DNA from 3 places in the Paenibacillus sp. AK121 genome. Region 2 is predicted to be linked to each of the others. Evidence: riboswitches for the same ligand, from Rfam matches in the RefSeq annotation. Region 2 holds a riboswitch; each other region holds the start of a gene.
The links. A riboswitch is a leader RNA that binds a small molecule or an ion and turns the genes downstream of it on or off. The one in region 2 is predicted to bind cobalamin.

Region 1: another riboswitch for cobalamin. It lies ahead of KSP24_RS04145 (ABC transporter substrate-binding protein); the one in region 2 lies ahead of metE (5-methyltetrahydropteroyltriglutamate--homocysteine S-methyltransferase).
Region 3: another riboswitch for cobalamin. It lies ahead of KSP24_RS08775 (ABC transporter substrate-binding protein); the one in region 2 lies ahead of metE (5-methyltetrahydropteroyltriglutamate--homocysteine S-methyltransferase).

What each region holds. Positions count from the first base shown of each region.
Region 1 is NZ_JAHPJM010000002.1:185,994-189,261, forward strand. Features, by position in the region: gene KSP24_RS04140 (nucleobase:cation symporter-2 family protein) at 1-658, shown strand, start outside; cobalamin riboswitch at 1,264-1,467, shown strand; gene KSP24_RS04145 (ABC transporter substrate-binding protein) at 1,687-3,268, shown strand, end outside.
Region 2 is NZ_JAHPJM010000002.1:380,616-383,883, forward strand. Features, by position in the region: gene metE (5-methyltetrahydropteroyltriglutamate--homocysteine S-methyltransferase) at 1-1,674, opposite strand, end outside; cobalamin riboswitch at 1,833-2,028, opposite strand; gene nrdG (anaerobic ribonucleoside-triphosphate reductase activating protein) at 2,217-2,714, opposite strand; gene KSP24_RS05010 (anaerobic ribonucleoside triphosphate reductase) at 2,711-3,268, opposite strand, start outside.
Region 3 is NZ_JAHPJM010000004.1:8,839-12,106, forward strand. Features, by position in the region: gene KSP24_RS08770 (FecCD family ABC transporter permease) at 1-955, opposite strand, end outside; gene KSP24_RS08775 (ABC transporter substrate-binding protein) at 952-1,959, opposite strand; cobalamin riboswitch at 2,168-2,382, opposite strand; gene KSP24_RS08780 (histidine phosphatase family protein) at 2,479-3,231, opposite strand; gene cbiB (adenosylcobinamide-phosphate synthase CbiB) at 3,246-3,268, opposite strand, start outside.

The sequences.
Region 1 (3,268 bases), 190 kb from region 2:
GCCGTTTTATTTTGGTAAGCCAGAATTCAGCATTATAGCGGTATGCACGATGATTATCGTCAATATTGTCAGCATGGTCGAGTCTACGGGGGTTTATCTGGCAGTAGGTAAAGCGATTGATCAGAAGGTGGAACAAAAGCAAATCGTCAATGGACTTCGTTCGGAGGGACTTGCGATTATGCTGGGCGGTATATTTAATGCGTTCCCTTACACAGCCTTCTCGCAAAATGTGGGTCTGATCTCGCTAACTCGCGTCAAATCGCGTAACGTTATTTTTGCTGCGGGCGGCATCATGGTCGTTCTCGGTTTGCTGCCTAAGCTGGCTGCCTTGACGACAGTGATTCCTAACGCTGTGCTGGGCGGGGCAATGATCGTCATGTTTGGTTCGGTTGCTGCATCAGGTATGTCTATTTTGTCAGAAGTAGATCTGCGGAAGGAAAGCAATCTGCTGATCGCAGCATGCAGTATTGCTGTAGGCCTAGGCTCAGCTGTTCTGCCGCAAATGTTTGACCAACTGCCTAGCTTTGCCAAAATGCTGCTGCAAAATGGTATTGTATCGGGCTCGATTACGGCAATTGTCTTGAACATCGTTTTGGCAAGAAAACAGGGTGAATCGGTCAAAGGCGTAAATGTCTCGGAGGTTCCACAGAAGGTTTGATGAATAGCAAATAAACCAAAACAGCCGGAGAGAGGGTGTAGCCTCTTTTCCGGCTGTTTGGCATAGGGTTACCCAGAGCGGATTATAGTGGTGGATGTTTTCGGACCACGGTGCAGCTTCCCGAAAGGGGGTGAAGCCGATGGTCACACTTGTGTCGTGCTACGATGTGTTGCGTTGGATGGTTACGTTACTAAGCCTGGTGTTTAGTATTCGTAAACTTTATCGCTGGCTGCGTCGGAAATTTCGGAACAAGCGAAAACCCACCGCTTGATTAGGTTAGGCGCCTAACGGTGGGTTTAGCTAAGCATTTAGCGCGCCGTGGTGATCCACAGCCTTTCAAATCCTAGGAGTCTTTGCCGTTGGCGCGACGAAGGCTCTTTTTAGTATACGGATACGGTGGATATCTCTATACCTAATTTTAGCACGTGAATTGCGTGCATGCAATGAATAGTGACAGTCTTGATCTTTGCGGGATCGTTCAAATTTAAATTATTGTGCCGCATTTATTGACAAGCCAGTAGCAACAAAATAAGATAATCCTAATTCGTAATAAAAAGGAATAAAGGAAGAAAACAGGTGTGAGCCGGACAACTCTATATACGAGGTTTTGTTGAGACGATGTAGATAGTTGTTGAGCGTGTTCACTTAAAAGGGAAGTTCGGTAGATTCCGACACGGACCCGCCACTGTATACAGGCATCAGCAGGGTACTGCTGGAGCTTTCAGAATAGCCACTGGAACTGTGAGGAACCGGGAAGGCCTGAAAGATAAGCCTGGAGTCAGGAGACCTGCCTGTTTTGACATCACTGTCAGACCCACGGGATGCTGGGGAGGTGGTTAGGCGTGCTGCATACGGAATGTCTGAAACCGATCTGATCCCTTCTATGTTTTTGGAGTTGGCTTTGAGGTGAGTTTTGACATTTTATAATGAAAGCATTTCTGACTGCTGGTCAAGTGGTTGGGAATGCTTTTTTCGCGTTTTGCGTTAGGTTTATACGATATTTTACAAGATAGAGGAGGACATGTGGGATGATAGGCAATCGTAATAGGCGTTCATGGTTCATATGTACAGGATTGTTGCTGCTGATGGCAGTTATGGCTCTTTCGGGATGCGGCACAGCCACAAAGACGGAGGATAGCTCAGGCAAGGGTGAGAATACGCCTGCACAACAGACTCCAGCAGGTAAAAAGCTGGTGATGGCGTATACGTGGAAACCGTCAGGCGTCGATCCGCATGGAGACAATAGCTGGGATGTGATGCGTTCCGGTGCCGGTGAGACACTCATTCGTTTGAATGAAAAGTTGGAGCCTGTGGCTTGGCTTGCCAAGGAATGGAAGCATGACAGTCCTAACGTGTGGACGTTCAGCTTGCAGGGTAAGGTCACTTTTCATGATGGAAAGAGTATGGATGCAGCAAGTGTAAAAGCATCTTTGCTGCGCTCTATCGAGAAAAGTCACCTGGCGAAGGATTTACTGGATGTGAAGTCCATTGATGTAAATGGCCCGCTGACGCTGAAAATCACGACAAACCAGCCGAATGCAGCGCTGGCATCCAATCTGGCTGATCCGTCAACAATCGTGCTGGATGTGGCATCCATGAAAGATGAGCAGAGCTACCCTGCGATGACAGGTGCTTTTAAAATCAAAGCCTTTAACAAGGATCAATCCTTGGTCGTAGAGCGTTATGACGGATATTGGGGCGAAAAGGCACGACTGGCTGAAGCAACGATGAAATTCATTACGGACGGTAATTCGCGCCTGATGGCGTTGCAATCCGGTGAGGTGGATGTAGCGACGGATATTCCGGTAGATAACGCAGAGGTATTAAAAAAGAACGACAAGCTACAAGTGCTGTCGGCTCCGTCCTTGCGTACCCATATGATTGTGTACAACATGGAATCGTCTGTGTTCAAGGATGCGACCAACCGTAAGGTGGTGGACAGTCTGATTCCGCGCGCATCCATTGTGAGCGCCGTCATGAGGGGCTTCGGTACGGAAGCAAGCAGCCCGTTTCCGAGTATCCTTCCCTTCGGTAAGATTGAGCGCAAAGCATTGAACGGAACGGCAGAGCAGTTGTTGACGAAGGATGGCTGGCAAAAGGATGCCCAAGGCACATGGTCCAAGCAGGGCAAGCCATTCGAGGTTACGCTGCTGACCTTCCCTCAGCGTCCGGAGCTATCCGTCATGGCTGAGGTTATTCAGAGCCAGTTGCTGAATGAGGGAATCCAGGTCAAGATTCGCAAGGTGGAAAATATCGACGAGGCGTTGACCAAAAACGATTGGGATTTTGCTATGTACAGCATGCTCACGGCCCATACAGGGGAACCGCAGTATTTTATGGACATGTTCTACTCCTCTACAAGTGAAGCTAATGTAAGCCGTTATGCTTCCAAACCGCTGGAGGATATTCTTCACAGCCTGAAGTTGGCAAAGGATACCACACAGCGTAATGCGGTAACACTGCAAGCACTGGATATTATCAATACAGACTTGCCGCAGTCGTTCATTGTACACCCTGACAATGTGTTTGGCGTGAAAAAAGGGGTAGAGGGCTTTACGCCGCATCCGATCGAGTATTACTACATTACAGCGCAATCCGATATTGCGGAAT
Region 2 (3,268 bases):
GGTTAACGACTGAGCAAATGCCGTCTCTTCCACGGTCATAGGTTGATCGAACGACACATCTCCGTAAATGATCGGCGGTTTAACACAGCGGGAGCCGTAGGACTGCACCCACCCGTTTTGTGTAAAAGCAAAGCCTTTCAGCTTTTCGCCAAAAAATTCAACCATGTCGGTCCGTTCAAATTCCCCATGTACAAGCACATCTATGCCAATGTCCTCTTGGATATCAATCCATTCCTTGATCTGCTGTTGGATGAATGTCCGATATTGCTCGGCAGACCATTCTCCTTTGCGATAGTGCAGACGGGCCTTGCGGACCTCAGCAGTTTGCGGGAAGCTGCCGATGGTCGTCGTAGGTAGTGGGGGCAACTTCAGCCTATTTTGCTGAATCACCCGGCGCTCGGCGAAAGGAACGCTGCGTGACAGTGGCTCTTTTGCCAGCAGGTCGGCCAAATCGGCAGCTGTCTGTACCCTTGCCGCGGAGCGGTTGAAGCGGGCTACCGCATCCGAACTTTGCTCAAGCTTGGCAATTGCAGATGGATCGTGCTTACCAAGTGCAGCCGTCAAGACTGCGATTTCATCCAGCTTTTCATCGGCAAAGGCTAGTGCATGCACCAGCTCTCGGTCCAGTTTATGCTCTGCTTCCAGACTGACCGGCACATGCAGCAGACTGCACGATGGCTGTACGACAAGCTGTGCGGCAGTGGTCTGTTCTGCTAACTGGCCCAACAGCGCAGCTACGGCATTCAGGTCGCTGCGCCATATATTGCGTCCATCAATGACACCAGCACCCAGCGTTTTCCCTTTGGGGAAGCCATGCTGGCATATATGCTGAAGATTTTCGCCATCATCGTATACAAAATCAAGACCCAGTCCCTGTACCGGAAGTTCAGTCAGACGCTCATAATGATCCAGGCTGCCGAAGTAGGTTTGCAGCATGATGTTCAACGAGGGTGCAGCTTGGGTCAAAGCTTCATAGACCTCCTGAATAATCTCCAGATCCTCTGCCGGGAATGAGGTGGTCAGGACAGGTTCATCGATTTGGACCCATTGAACGCCTTCTGCTGCTAGCTCTGACAAGACTCGGGCGTATAAAGGCAGGAAGGTTCGTATAATAGAAGCCAGATCCTTACGATCATAGCCTTTGGATAAAACAACAAATGAATAGGGACCGATGAGAACCGGTTTACCGTCAATGCCTAGCTCTTGCTTTGCTTCACGATAAGCCAGTAAGGGTTTATTTTCAGTGAGCACCGGAGCCGCATTTGCCAATTCGGGAACGATGTAGTGGTAATTGGTATTCATCCATTTGGTCATTTCACTGGCAGTAGCTCCCTTCTGCCCACGTGCGATCCCGAAATACACAGATAGAGGAACTGGACCTGTAGGACGATAGTTGAAGCGTTCGGGGACGAGACCAAACATCACGGATGTATCCAGCACGTGATCGTAATAGGAGAAGTCTCCGACAGGAATGCGATCAATCCCTTTGTCACGTTGCTTGCTCAGATGCTCCAGACGCAATCTTTTCATCTCACTATGCAGTTCGCTTTCGTCAATACTACCCTGCCAGAAGCGCTCCAGTGCTTTCTTCCATTCCCGGTTCCCACCAATACGCGGATAACCCAGATTACTGCTAATCAAAGCCGACAATGCAGATCGTTCGTTAATGGACATGTAGGTTTCCTCCTAACTGGTAGCCAGTTTATTTTTACGTACCAAAAAAGGCATTCTGCCCCCAAGGCTAAAAATGAGTAGGGGAAAGAATGCCTCCGCGATTAAAATTCAAAAATACGGCGACTGCTCTTAACACCTCCCTATCTTCCGTAGGTACTGCGATGTTGTTAAAATAGGCAGGTCTCCTGACTTACGGATCATGACGTTCAGCATCCCTTCCCGGTCTGTGGACCAGTGGGTGTATGAGTAGCTGAACATTCCCCGTTTACAGTGGCGGGACCGTCCCGGATTTGCACCGGCTTCCCTTTTAAGTCTGATCTGAATAGAACAGACACCTATTTCCAAGCTATGCGATTAAGGTATGACGAATAATTATGCACTCGTATACTTGTTCACCATCATAAGTGAAACTCACAGGATGTGCAATAGAAACAGTAATAGAAACTGGAGTGGAATCTGTTAGTTATATGCAAAAAAGACAAGCCCACCCCATCGTGGGGACTTGTCTTTGATATAGTATCTTGCTAAGTAGAACATCGCCTTTAAGCCAATGAAACGGTGTAACCTGCCTGAATACTGGCTCTCACATCTACCAGACGTTGATTACGACTGCCTCGAAAGGGGAGGGTCAGATCCTTTTGCTGTTCAACAAAACGGCCATCTACAATCACGTCACACAAAAACGCTAGCTCCTGTCGTTCCTGATCCATGAGCAGATCTTCGTAAACAAAGCCCGTGTAGGCCCATACGGTTCGGTCGGGACAAGCCGCGCGGAAGTCACGTACAAATTGCGAGCATTCTGCTGCTGAGAAAAAAGGGTCTCCCCCGCAGAGAGTCAGTCCGTCCAACAGCGGATTATCCATGATATCACGGATAACCTCCTGTTGACGCTCAGGCGTGAATGGCTCCCCTGCGCGGAAGTTCCACGAAGCTGGATTAAAACAGCCGGGACAGGCATGGCGGCAACCGCTAATGAATACAACGGTGCGCAGGCCGTATCCTTCATTCAGAGATTCCGGAATATAGCCGCACAAATTCACTTATGCTTCACCCGGTCGCGGACTTCGGCTTGCTTGGCAGCATTAAAACGAACGGTATAATCTCCTGTCAGATATCCGGTTACCCGACGTAAACGCTGAAAGTGCGTGTGCTCCTCATCTGTGCCGCATTGAGGACAGCTTGTCCCGATAATTCCTTCATAGCCGCATTCCGTACAACGATCTACCGGATGGTTGATGGAAAAGTAGCCGATGTTCTGTTGAAGTGCGTACTGAACAATTTTAAGAAATGCATCCGGGTTATTCCGTGCATTACCGTCCAGCTCAATGTATGAAATTGCACCCGCATTACATAGATTATGGAACGGAGCCTCCAAGCTGATTTTACGTGCAGCGGGAAGCTTGTAATACACCGGAATATGAAAGGAATTCGTGTAATATTCCCGGTCATTGACCTCAGGGATAATTCCGAAGTCACGTTGATCCAGCAATGTAAACTTGCCTGACAGACCTTCGGCAGGCGTCGCGAACAGTGTAATATTTAGATTGTAGTGCTCACTCATTCGATCACAATACATGCGCATGGAAGTGATGAT
Region 3 (3,268 bases), on a different contig from region 2:
GAATTTCTGTTGGGGCCAACAACGTGCGAGCCGCCGTATCTGCCCAAGCCATAAAAATAGCTCCACCCAGTGCAGATAACGGAACAATCATCCGGTAATCGGGACCTGCCATCAGACGAATGATATGAGGCACAACAAGTCCAACAAAGCCAATGACTCCACATACCGAGACAGCGGCAGCTGTCAGCAAGGTAGATATGATCAGGACAGATAGCTTCGTCGCATCTACATGAACCCCCATATGAGCCGCTTGACGTTCTCCCAAAGCCAGAATATTCAGCACCCGTGCCCGGTTCCATAGAAACACCAGCCCAACGATCACGTAAGGTAAAAGAATTCCCGTATATGACCAACCGCGCAGACTGAGACTTCCCAGCGTCCAGTACAATATTTCATTGACTGTTTCCTTCGACATGGCTGCCAGAAAAGAAACAATGGCTCCCCCAAAAAATTGCATCACCACACCTGATAAAATGAGGCTTTGGGTCGGAATTTTCCCACCTTCACGCGCCAACGTCAACACCATCCACAGCGTCAGCATGCCGGTTATAAATGCAACTAGCGGAAGCGTCCATATACCCACAAATGAAAATTGAAGCCCCCAATAAATCAGTACTGCTGCTCCGACCGAAGCTCCCGAGGATACCCCAAGGGTATACGGATCAGCCAAGGGATTACGCAACACACCCTGAAATCCGGCTCCCGCCAACGCCAGCGCTGCTCCAACCAACATTCCCAGTAACACCCGTGGCAATCTGACCTTTAAAATGATTTGCTCTGAGGATGTATTCCAATCCGGTGTAAACGTATCACCTAACCACGGTAGGTGGTTGATCAAAATACCTGTGATCTGGCTGACCGGAAGACTGACCGAGCCGATGCCAAGACAGAGTAGCAGCGTCAGCAGCAGCAAGACAAGACCTGTCCCCCCAAAACCGATCAGTCTACGGTTCATTTGAAAATTTCAGGGTACACGCCCTTAGCCACTTCCTTGAGCCCTTCCGTTACGCGTGGCCCCGGACGGCTGATCAAATTATCATCCACGGCAAATACACGATGGTTACGAACAGCGGATATTTGATCCCATCCACTACGAGCTTTAATGATATCGCCGAGGGTCTGGCCCGTTTTGTCGTCCTTCACACTTTTGCTGTACAAAATCACGTCAGGGTTTGCAGCTATAATATTTTCCTCACTGATTTGGTACCACCCCTTCTGCGTAGCACCTACATTTTCACCACCTGCTAATGTAATCAGCTCGTCCATAAACTCGCCTTTACCCACTGTCCAGCCTGGTGAAAACTCGACGTATACCCGCAGCTTCTGCCCTTTGCCGATATTTTTAACTCCTTCTTTCACTTCTGCTACATCTGCTCTCATCTTGTCAGTCACCGCTCTCGCTTCTTTCTGATGATCGGTGATTTTCCCATACAATTCGATATTAGCTATGACATCTTCAACTGTTTTCGGTTCTGTTTTAAAAATCATAATTCCCATGTCACGCAGCTTAGTCGTAGCCTGTTCACTAAGTGAAATCCCTGCAAAAACAACTTCCGGGTTCGCAGCAATGATCGCCTCTTCGTTCGGTTTCATAATACCGCCCATTTTAGGCTTTTTCGTAGCTGCCTCCGGGTAATCAGAGTAGTCGGATACACCAACAATTTCCTTATCCAGTCCGATAGCGAACAGCGCCTCGGTTTCTGCCGGGGAGACGGAAACGATCTTGTCCGGTGCTTTTTTAAATGTAAATTCCTGTCCTGTTGCATCCTTAAGCGTTAGCGGGTAAACCGTTTTACCCGGAGGCTCTTGTGCGGTTACGATCTGTCCCGGCTGCTGTGAAGAAGCTTGACCCTCTTTATTTTCTGCATTTTTTCCATTCGCGCCACATGCACTCAGCCCAACTGCCAATATCAGCGCCAATAGACCTGTAGTCCATACCTTTATTTTTTTTCCTGCCATGATTTGCACCCCTTCATACATAAATCGTTAAGAGCGTTACTTGAACTTCATCCGATATTTTCTCATTCCAGCCTTCTTTTCCTATCAAAAACCCCCGCATCCTCATATCAGGACACAGGGGTCACGTTAGCACAGATCGTGCGCAGGCGGGCAGCTTCTTTCCGCATGGACAGTCACTGCGAACACGTCATCCTTTCCTCGAAGGATTATGGTGACAGGCGGACGGGCAGGTATCCTGACTTATGGAAAATGCATGTCCTGATATTCTTTCATATGCCTGGCGGCACATAAAACAGGGCTAATGGGCATGTTTCCATTTACAGTGGCGGGACCGTGTCGGACTCACACCGACTTCCCTTTTAACAACGCAATAAAGGAAAGCAAGTTCCTCACATAGCGCCGACCTCGTCTGCTGGATATTTGATGTAGTGGTAGTCAAGCCGTTCTTTTACTTGATGATTATAGGTTAAAAAGAGTTAGCTTACAACCCAAACAGTCGCTTTATTCGCCTTGTTTAACCTAATGAGAAAGCAATCTTGCTATACAATTGTGCGGTCCTGTCAACCTTAACTGAATCCTAAATGCTTCTCCCGGCTTCGGATTCAGACTCCAAAAATCATGGCCAGGCATAAGCATACAAGCCAACTGACGAATTACACCACCATGCGTGACAATCAAAACAGAGGGCGGCGCAGCATTCGACTCCATTGGCTGAACCTCCAAAGCAATGCGCCACGCAAACAGAGAGTCTAGGAATTCACGCAGACGATTCACAAAATGAATCCAAGGCTCTCCTCCAGGTGGGGTGAATTGTTGCGGCTCATCAATCCAAGCGCGATACAACGCCACATCCTTAAGCATGTCATACGTTTTTCCATCCCACTCACCAAAGTGAAGTTCTCGCAGACGTGGTTCCATGATAGGAGGCATAGCAGAGAGGGAACATTCAGACGTCAATGCTGACTCCGGCAAAATGATCTGCAAGGTCTGGCGACATCGCATCAAGTCGCTGCAATAGATTCGAGCAAAGGAATGTCCCTGCAATTTTTTCTGTAAAGTCTTTAACTCCTGCTCTGCTCCCGACAGCAAACCCAAGTCGGCATGTCCCAGATATCGACGTTCCTTATTCCATAAGGTCGTGCCATGACGAACTAGCACGAGCTCCATGTCCCACTGCAGATCTTCTTTAGCATCATTCGGCTTACTAACCTGTTGTGAGTTCGGACTTGGTGCACTTTCTCGCACTCTTTTTCCTTCTGTATCTTGTTTCAAAATCGTGTCACTCCTCACTGCATCCATCCCAAGGCAA